Regions from separate parts of the Arthrobacter sp. zg-Y1219 genome, predicted to be linked through region 1. Evidence: riboswitches for the same ligand, from Rfam matches in the RefSeq annotation. Region 1 holds a riboswitch; each other region holds the start of a gene.
The links. A riboswitch is a leader RNA that binds a small molecule or an ion and turns the genes downstream of it on or off. The one in region 1 is predicted to bind S-adenosylmethionine.

Region 1 (3,266 bases):
GGCCGCAGCACATGGTCCATGGCCGGGACTGCACGTTCAAAGTTCAGATAGGCAGCCATGTCCAGGACGGTGTGTGCTCGGGACGTCAGGGGGACCCCGTCCCACGTGGTGACAGGTTCCAGCAGCCGGCGCTCAGCCCAGCGGAGATCCCCGCGGCGCCTGCCATGCGTGGGATGAACGGCCAGCAACAGTACTTCGGGCGATTTCCCAATCACGGGCAATCCCCAAATAACTGCCGCGGATTGTTGGATAAGGATGCGCTGCCCCGGTACCTGTTCCACGGCGGCCCGGATACGTGCCCGCTCCCGCTCCCAAGGAGGCAGATTCAGCCAGTCGTCCGCCTGAATGTAGACACCGGGCCGGAGTCGGACAAGTTTGCCCGATCGGCAGCTCAGCGCCAGGGAACGCCGGTCCGTACCGTGGGCTGCGGCATCGGCTGAGAATATGAGTGCAGGGTCCATGCCTCAAGGCTGGACGGGCGGCGGACGGCCCGCGAGGGCAGGACTCCCCGTTGTGGAAAACCCTCCGGTTAGGGAGAATCCCGCCATTGCGCAGCGGAGGGATCCGGGGAACCTAGATCTCGACTGAACCATTGGCCGTGTTGAAGCTGACGGACATGATGCCGGGGGTTCCCTTGGGAGAAATCCAGGTCACGCCCACATTTTCCAGCGGTTCCTCGACCGGGGTGCCCAGCCACTGGGTCACGCGCTCGGCCGACCCGGCGATGGTCAGCGAGTCCAGCTTCACGGAGCCCGGCATGCCGGGCAGGGCGGCCGAAGGGTGCAGCGGCTCGGTGCCGTCGTCCCAGCGCAGCATGTACGGCACCTGGGGGTCGGCGATCAGGCCGTTGATGCCGATCTGCTGCCAGGTCAGTTCCTGGCCGTCGGGAAACTTTCGGTTTCCGGGCACCGACTCGCGGCCCAGACGCGCTTCAAAGGGTGAAAGGTCGTCCACGGCTACGCACCAGCCCATCCAGCCGCCGCCGCATTCGGAGCGCTGGCGGACGGCCTGGCCGAAGGGCGCCTTGTCCGACGCCGGATGGTTCAGGGCCTCGACCACCTCGACATATTGGTGGTTGGCCAGGGGAAGAATCATGTTGCGGGTGCCGAAGCGAGGATGCACACCGCCCTTGACGAAGTCCGCTCCCAGAGCGGAAGCAATCCTCTCGGTAGTGGCCAAAAGACCGTCGGATTCACAGGCATAAGAAACATGGTCCAAGCGCATGCGGCCCATAATGGCACGTTGTGACTGACCTCACGACCAAGGCTGGCCTAAGTCGTCAAATGGCAGGTTTGAGCTGCAGATGTTCCGCCGGCGGCCTCATCCTGCGCCCGGTGCCGGACCACCGGAGTGCTGCGGATGCCCTAATTCTTGATCCTTTCCGGCATCCGGCGCGGCCACCCGAACCCGCGGGGAAATGATCCGTCACAGAGGTTGCGGGCTTCGGGGTTATCCGTTTTCATTGGGGGAATAGGTCATGAGTGCCAGCAGATAGCCCCGGCTTGCTGGCCGGCAACCCTCCAACCGCGGTGGGGTGCCCCGGGTGAAGACCTGGCTGTACGTCAGAGGACGTACGGCAAGCGCGGGTCACACGTGGCTGCCGGCTACCTTCGGGGCCGGAAGTCTCGGTGCGGCCCCTGGTATAGGGAGCACGCCATGTCAGGAAACTGGTCATTCGAAACCCGTCAGATCCATGTGGGACAGGAGCCCGACGCCGTCACCGGCGCCCGCGCGCTGCCCATCTACCAAACCACCTCGTTCGTCTTTCCCAGCGCCGAGGCTGCGGCCAACCGGTTTGCGCTGGCCGAGCTGGAGCCGATCTACACCCGCATCGGCAACCCCACCCAGGAAGCGGTGGAAAAGCGCCTCGCGTCCCTGGAGGGTGGGCTCGGGGCGCTGCTGCTCGCGTCCGGGCAGGCCGCGGAGACCGTCGCGATCCTCAACCTGGCCGAGGCCGGAGACCACATCGTCGCCAGCCCCAGCCTGTACGGCGGCACCTACAACCTGTTCAAGCACACCCTGAAAAAGTTCGGCATCGCCGTGACGTTCGTGGCGGATCCGGACAACCTGGAGCAGTGGCGCGCCGCCGTGCAGCCCAACACCAAGGCCTTCTTCGGGGAAGTGGTCTCCAACCCGCGCCAGGACGTGCTGGACCTCGAAGGCATCAGCGCCGTCGCGCACGAGGCCGGAGTGCCGCTGATCGTGGATAATACGCTCTCCACCCCGTACCTGATCCGGCCCATCGAATGGGGCGCGGATATCGTGGTGCACTCGGCCACGAAGTACCTGGGCGGGCACGGCAACTCGATCGCCGGCGTCATCGTGGATTCGGGCAACTTCGACTTCGGCGCCGATCCGGAGAAATTCCCCGGCTTCAACACCCCGGATGAGAGCTACAACGGGCTGGTCTACGCCCGCGACCTCGGCGCCAACGGCCTTCTGGGCGCCAACCTCGCCTACATCCTCAAGGCCCGGGTGCAGCTGCTCCGCGACCTCGGGCCGGCCGTCTCCCCGTTCAACGCGTTCCTGATTGCCCAGGGCCTGGAGACGCTGAGCCTGCGGATGGAGCGTCACGTCGCCAACGCCGTGGCCGTCGCGAACTGGCTGGAAGCGCACGACGACGTCATCTCCGTCGCGTACGCCGGCCTGGAATCCAGCCCCTGGTACGAACGCGGGCGCAAGTACGGGCCGCGCGGCACCGGTGCCATTGTTTCCTTCGACATCACCGGCGGCATTGAGGCAGGGAAGCGCTTCGTGGATGCCCTCGAGCTGCACTCCCATGTGGCCAACGTGGGCGACGTGCGCTCGTTGGTGATCCATCCGGCGTCGACCACGCACAGCCAGCTCGGGGCCGAGGCGCAGCTCGCTGCCGGTGTCAGCCCCGGACTGGTCCGGCTGTCGGTGGGGATTGAGCACGTTGATGACATCATCGCCGACCTCGACGCCGGCTTCCGCGCCGCCAAGGGAGCGTAGCGGTTAGCGTGGCAGTGCCTTCACCCCGGAACACCGTCCTTTCCGGTTCCGCCGCGTCCGATTCGGCTGCGCCGTTGAGCGTTCCGACGGCGCCGCAGCACCCCGCCCCGGCCCCGGACGGGGTGCTGCTCCACGCCAAGATCGGCAGCCTGGAGCTGGAAACCGGCGGGCGCCTGCCCCAGGTTTCCCTCGCCTATGAGACGTGGGGGCAGCTGAACGACGACGCCTCCAATGCCGTCCTGATCTGCCACGCCCTTACCGGCAGCACCCACGTGGCGCGGGGGGATTCCGCG
Region 2 (3,266 bases), on a different contig from region 1:
GCGGTCCATGCCTTTTTCCTGCTCGAGGAAGTCCAGGGCATTGACCACTGCCCGCCGCATGGCCACGTTCAGGTCACTGCTCACCCCACCGGCGCCCAGGCCGTCGGGGTCGGAGAGGCCGATGGGAATCCAGGCATCTGCGGTTTCGCCGAACGGATACCGGTGGGCCAGGGCCGGCGCGTCCCCCGAACCGGGTTTGCAGACGGTCAGCCGGAAGGTGCCGCGCAGGGAACCTTCCATGGCGGTCAGCGCCACTTCGCCGTCGCCCATGCCCATGTGCGGATCGCCCACGTAGAACAGGGCGCCGTCGGCCTTGACCGGCAGGTAAAAGGTGGACCCGGGGCCCAGATGGCGGATGTCGATGTTGCCGCCGCCGAGCGTGGGCGGCACTGAGTTGGCCTCGGGGCCGGTCAGGCCCTCGTTCTCGGAGAAGGCCACGCCCATCATGCCCATGAACGGGCGCAGCGGAAAGCGGATTTTCATGTCGCCGCTGGTCATAACGCCCTTGCCGTCCTCGATTGCGGTGAAGACCGAGACGTTGCCGTAGTCCGTCGGGACGCCCGAGGACCGGTTGTCCGCGGCCGCCGGCGGCATGACTTCCTCCAGGGTGATGCCCTCCGGTGCGGCCGGGCCGTTCTGCAGCGCGAGCGCGCCCTTGCCGTGGCGGCTGGAGACGACGCCGTAGGGGACCCGGGGCACGGCCGCGAGGGTTTCGATCTTCAGGACGTCACCGGGCTCGGCTCCTTCCACGGCAACGGGACCGGTGACGATGTGCGGCCCGTCCGTGTCGAAGTTCCGCGGCGTGCGGTTGTAGCCGGCGGCAATGTCCAGGGCGTCCTGCAGCACCCCGTCCGCCGCGACGCCGTGGCCCCCGAAGAAGGACAGCGGATCCCGGCCCTGGTCCTCCAAGATCCCCTCATGCGAGAGGGCGTCGATGGTGACGGTCTGCCCGGATTTCATCCGGGCCACCGGCGTGGCATGCACAGTCGGCACGTAACCCCAGAGCACTTCGTCCGGGGTGGAGGCGAGATAGAGGTCCCCGGGCATGTCTCCGGAGTGCGGCTGCAGGATGGCCCCCGGCCTCGGGCCGGCCGACCCGGGCGACCCGGCAGCACCGGCGTCCGCAGCTGCCGCGGAAGAATCCTGCGCCGGTTTCGCACTGCATCCCGACCCCACCGCCAACATGCCAAGACCCGCCGCGGCTCCGAGGAATCCCCTGCGGCCCAGGCCCTTGGTGAGTACCGCTGCGGCCTCGCGTCCAATCAGCATTCGGTTCATCGTGTCCTCCAATAGCTCGTGCCATCAAGCTAGCCAAACGGAGTTTCGAGGCTGTTTCCGGCGGATGAACGGGCCACGCACATCACGGCGGACCACGGCGGTTCCCAGTGTCGGCGTCGTGCGCTAGGGTGGTCTCAGCTTCACGAGAGGTGGCCACCGGCCCGGATTCGTCCGGCCGGAAAAGCTCCGACTGGCCTCACACCAACCCCACTGTTCGGCGGGTGGTTCGGATGACGAAGCGGCCCGCTGCCGCCCGGCGCGGGCAAGGACACTCTGTAAAGGACCACGCTGTGAGCATTTCCAGTGACACCCGTTGCGTCAGCTTCACCCCCGGCCACAACGTCCACCTCATCCACGGCAAAAAGCTGGCCGGTTTTGATGACTGGGTGGATGCCCGGGCCTACGCCGATGTTGAGCTGGACCTGATCCAGCTGATTGTGGACGGTGAGCAGCAGCTGATGTGGTTCCACGACATCCCCGCCCTGGCACTGGCCCTGGCGCACTCCGGCGGAGAGGCACAGTGGTGCGCACGCTACTCGTCGCTGTTGGTGCCCGGCGGCTTCGACAGCCCGGCCCGGCGCTCTTTTTTCTACTTGGCCACGCCGGAAAGGGTGCATCCCTGTAAACGGATCGCCGCAGGCGCCGGCGCTGCCGCTCAAGAGCAGCTGCGGGGCTGACCCCCGGCGATCGCTTCCGGGCCGCGCCGGCGTCTGCGGACAGTAACTGTCCGCAATCCTTCCGGGCAGGAGCCTGCCGCTGGCTAGGCTCCTGCCCATGACGTTCAATATCCAGATATGTGTTGACTGCGCCGACCCCCACGCCCAGGCCGATTGGTGGGCCGAAACCCTGGGCTGGGTCCCGGAGCCCCTCGACCAGGCCCTGATCGATTCCCTGCTGGAACAGGGCGCCGTAAGCCCGGACCTGCTGATCGAGCACAACGGACAGCGCAGGTGGCGCGACGGCGCCGCAATCTGCCGGGAAAGCGAGGTGGGTTCCCCGGGACGCCTGCGAATCCTGTTCCAGCCCGTGCCCGAACCGAAGACGGTGAAGGACCGCATCCATCTGGACATCCACCTCGACGGCGGAGACAAGGACGCGATGCGCGCGGCGCTGGAGGCGCGGGGTGCCACGTTCCTTTACGCAGCCGAGCAGGGTCCGTCCTCCTGGTACACGATGGCCGACCCCGAGGGCAACGAATTCTGCATCGCCTAGTCCGCCGACCGGCGGATCCGACGCCGCACCGCCAACGGTTATCCCAGCAGCTCTGCCGGGATCGCGTAGGTCAGCAGGACGGCGAGCAGGTTTTTCGCGGCGTGGACCGCGTAGGACAGGATGAAGTTGTTCCCCGCCCAGACGTAGATGCCCACCAGAACCGCGCCCATGGCCAGGTACGGAAGCAGCACCGGCAGCGTCAGCGATTCCTTCCCCGCGATGTGGATCCCGGCGAACAGCAGCAGCGAGATCAGGCAGCAGACCCAGATGTTGAGGTATTTGCTGAGCTTGCCGATCAGCAGGTGGCGGAAGATGTACTCCTCGACAAACGGCGCAATCACCACCAGCAGGGGAATGATCAGCAGCGGAGGCAGGGAGACGACCAGCCCCTCAACCGCCTCCTGGTTCACCGCGGTCTCCGGCGGGCCGGAAATCAGGACGACGACGGCGGTAAGCAGCAGCATCGCGAAAACGCCGCCGGGAATGATCGCCAGGGTCAGCCACGGGCGGGTAGCCAGGATCCGGGTCTCCCGCACCGCATAGCGCCACGACGCCCAGGCCGCCAGCGCGCCTGCGGACAGGTAGAACGCCAGGTTCACGGCGTAGCCGGCCAGCAGCGGATCAGGGATCAGCTGCATCAGACCGGGAACGCCAAGGCCCGGGGCAAAGCTGAAGATCAGGAGGAACAGGACATAGAACCCGGCGGCAAACCCGTCCCGGGGCGTGAAGGTGTAGGGCAGGGGCAGGATCGCCGGCCGGTTCATTCTCGGCACCGC
Region 3 (3,266 bases), on a different contig from region 1:
GCACCACTGCCAGCAGGTCATCGACGTCGGACTCTGCCGTGTATTCCTCCCCCATGCCGCTTTCTCCCATGCCGCGCCGGTCATAGGTGTAGACCGTGTGGTTTTCCGAGAGCAGGTCGGCAAGGACCCGGGTGCTGGAGCTGCTGCGGTCGGCCAGAAGGGGATCGACAATCACGAGCGGCGGGCCGCTGCCTTGGCGGGACCAGGCAATGCGGGTTCCGTCTGCGGATAGGGCTATTCCGGAGGCATTGGCTGAGGATTCCATGGCAGGCTCCTGCTGGCTGGGAAAGTTGCGCCCGTAAGGGTGGACGTTCCTTTCAAACGTAGGAGCGGACCGGGCGGCCGGTCAATGCCCGGTCCGGCAGAACAGGACGCCGGCCCGAAGGTCAGCGCACGGCGGGCTGCAGCCGGAACGATGCACCGCGGTGCTCCGCCGGGAGCTTGTCGCCGGCGTCGAAGAGCTTGTTGCGCAGGGTACCCGGCGCATATTCGGTCCGGTAGGCGCCGCGCTTCTGCAGTTCGGGCACCACAAACTCCACGATGTCTTCAAACGTGCCGGGGGTGATGGCATAGGCCAGGTTAAAGCCGTCGACGTCGGTTTCCTCCGCCCAGCGGATCATTTCTTCGGCGATCTCCGCGCCCGAGCCGACCATCCGCGGTCCCAGTCCGCCGATGCCGGCGGAGTCGGCGATGTCGCGCACCGTCCAGGGTTCGCCGTCGTCCTTCGGTTTCTGGAAATTCGACGCGGCGGACTGGATGGCATTGGATTTCACGTTGCCCAGCGGCTCGTCCAAGTTGTAGGTGGACAGGTCCACTCCCATCCAGCCGGACATCAGGGCCAGCGCGCCTTCGTGGCTGGCGTACTGCTGGTAATCCTCGTGCTTCGCGGCGGCCTCCTGCGCGGTGGCGGCGGTAATCACCGTCATCAGCGTGTAGATCCGGATCGAGTGCCGGTCCCGGCCGGCGGCTTCGGCGGCGTCGCGGATCTTCGTGACGGTGGCCTTGAGCTTCTCCTTGGTGGGCGCCCCCACAAACACGGCCTCCGCGTTGCCTGCGGCGAAGGCGATGCCGCGCGGGGAGGCGCCGGCCTGGTAGATCACCGGGGTGCGCTGCGGCGAGGGCTCGCTGATGTGGATGCCCGGAACCTTGAAGTACTTCCCCTCGTGGTTGATGTCGTGGACCTTGGCCGGGTCGGTGAAGACGCCGGTTTCCTTGTCGCGGACGACGGCGTCGTCCTCCCAGGAGCCCTCGAGCAGTTTGTAGATGACCTCGAGGTATTCGTCGGCGTGGTTGTAGCGCTCGTCGTGCTCCAGCTGGTCTTCCGCGCCCAGATTCCGCGCGGCGGAGGGCAGATAGCCGGTAACGACATTCCAGCCGACCCGCCCGTTGGTGAGGTGGTCCAGGGTCGAAAGCCGGCGGGCAAACGGATAGGGATGTTCATAGGCGGTGCCGGCGGTGACGCCGAATCCGAGGTGTTCGGTGACCAGGGCCATCGCGGAGACCAGCAGCAGCGGGTCGTTCACCGGAACCTGGGTGCCCTGGCGCAGGGTGGCTTCGTTGGAGCCGCCGTAGACGTCGTATGTGCCCAGCACATCGGCGAGGAAGATGCCGTCGAACAGGCCTTTTTCGCAGGTTTTGGCGAGGTTGGCCCAGTAGCGGAGGTCGGTGTAATTGGCTGACTGGTCCTGCGGATGGCGCCACAGCCCCGGGGACTGGTGGCCCACGCAGTTCATGTCGAAGGCATTGAACCGGATCTGCCGCGGGGTGCCCTGTGCGGTGGGCTGGGTGTCCTGCTCGGTGGAGGGGGTGCTCTGTGTGGTCGGCTGGATGTTCTGCTCGGTCACGGGGGAACCTTTCGGAACGGGACGCCCCTGAGGGAACGCCGTACTTGCCGTTCGCGGACGCGCAACGGCCGGATCCTCATCTGGGGCACCCCGCTACGGAGAAGAGGGTTGCCGCCCAACCAGCCAGAGCTTCGCGTTGGGACTCATGATCCTTCGGCTCCAGTATTGGCACAGCGATGCGGCTCAACGGAAGTCAATGACCCTGTGTGAACCGCGGGCACGGAGCCGGCCCCGCGGCGGACCTGGGCCTCCAGGCCGGCGCGCGCGGCGGTTTTCCGGCTGGCACAGCGGCGTCGAAATATTACGCCGGGGACTTGCCCGTTGTCCGAATGAAGCGTTTAGTGGCTCTTGACCATCCCGAGCGGCTGAGAGACCTGGATCAGTGAAGCCGCAGCAACCCTGGTTGCCGTACCTCCTCCTTGAGGAACGGCAATAGCGAGGACAACACCGCAGGAGGCCGTAACCGGCCCAAGGCGTTTTCCGTAGGGTGCTACTGCCAGGACCGATGGAGAGTTCACATGACCGCCTTGGCTTCACAGTCCCCTGCCGCCGCGCCGCCCGCTGCACCGCTTCAGGCCGCCGGCTCCGCTCTTCCCGTCACGTTTTCCTCGCTGGGCCGCACCTTCGGCGCCGGCCCCGAAGCACACCGGGTGCTGCGGAACATCAACTTCGAGGTGCGCCCGGGCGAGGTCCTGGCCATCCTCGGGTCCAGCGGCTGCGGAAAATCCACGCTGCTGCGTGCCGCAGCCGGCCTGGACGCCGCCAGCACCGGAGAAGTCCTGATCAACGGCACCCCCGTGCACGGGATCGACGACCGCTGCGCCGTCGCATTCCAGGAGCCGCGGCTGCTGCCCTGGCAGACGCTCCAGGCCAACATCGCGATGGGCCTGCCCAAAAGCATGAGCGCCAAGCACGGCAAGGCGAAGGTGGCCGAGCTGCTGGAGCTGGTGGAGCTGGGCCCGTTCGCCAAGCACCGCCCGCGGGCGGTCTCCGGCGGCATGGCCCAGCGCGCCTCCCTGGCCCGTGCCCTGGCCCGGACCCCCGGGGTGCTGCTGCTCGATGAGCCCTTCGGCGCCCTGGACGCGCTGACCCGGCTGAAGATGCAGGACCTGCTCCTCTCGGTGCACACGGCCACCCCCACCACCGTGCTGCTGGTCACCCACGACGTGGATGAAGCCCTCCAGCTGGCGGACCGGATCATTGTGCTGGGCAAGGAACAGGAGAAATCCGGCGCCACGATCACCCAGGTCATCACCGTGCCCGGCAACCGGCCGCGGGACCGGGCCTCGGCGGAGCTGGCGCGAATGCGCGGCGAGCTCCTGGCCAGCCTCGGCGTCGACCGCCACTAGCCTCCCGGCACCCGCCCCTCCCCAGCAGCTCCTTCTCACCTGCGTCCGTTCCCTTCGTCCGGACGCTCCCCCA

Region 2: linked by a shared signal. The riboswitch ahead of QNO00_RS06505 (hypothetical protein) and the one ahead of QNO00_RS08335 (bifunctional o-acetylhomoserine/o-acetylserine sulfhydrylase) in region 1 are both predicted to bind S-adenosylmethionine.
Region 3: linked by a shared signal. The riboswitch ahead of QNO00_RS09235 (LLM class flavin-dependent oxidoreductase) and the one ahead of QNO00_RS08335 (bifunctional o-acetylhomoserine/o-acetylserine sulfhydrylase) in region 1 are both predicted to bind S-adenosylmethionine.

Annotation. Positions count from the first base shown of each region.
Region 1 covers NZ_JASKLY010000012.1:283,598-286,863, forward strand. Annotated here, with positions in the region: gene QNO00_RS08325 (putative endonuclease domain-containing protein) at 1-215, opposite strand, end outside; gene QNO00_RS08330 (VOC family protein) at 574-1,224, opposite strand; SAM riboswitch class IV at 1,474-1,589, shown strand; gene QNO00_RS08335 (bifunctional o-acetylhomoserine/o-acetylserine sulfhydrylase) at 1,657-2,973, shown strand; gene metX (homoserine O-acetyltransferase MetX) at 3,048-3,266, shown strand, end outside.
Region 2 covers NZ_JASKLY010000010.1:38,369-41,634, forward strand. Annotated here, with positions in the region: gene QNO00_RS06500 (acetamidase/formamidase family protein) at 1-1,278, opposite strand, end outside; SAM riboswitch class IV at 1,417-1,553, shown strand; gene QNO00_RS06505 (hypothetical protein) at 1,569-1,955, shown strand; gene QNO00_RS06510 (VOC family protein) at 2,053-2,490, shown strand; gene QNO00_RS06515 (CPBP family intramembrane glutamic endopeptidase) at 2,529-3,254, opposite strand; gene QNO00_RS06520 (NAD(P)H-hydrate dehydratase) at 3,266-3,266, opposite strand, start outside.
Region 3 covers NZ_JASKLY010000013.1:17,756-21,021, forward strand. Annotated here, with positions in the region: gene QNO00_RS09230 (alpha/beta fold hydrolase) at 1-265, opposite strand, end outside; gene QNO00_RS09235 (LLM class flavin-dependent oxidoreductase) at 387-1,754, opposite strand; SAM riboswitch class IV at 1,880-1,995, opposite strand; gene QNO00_RS09240 (ABC transporter ATP-binding protein) at 2,363-3,193, shown strand.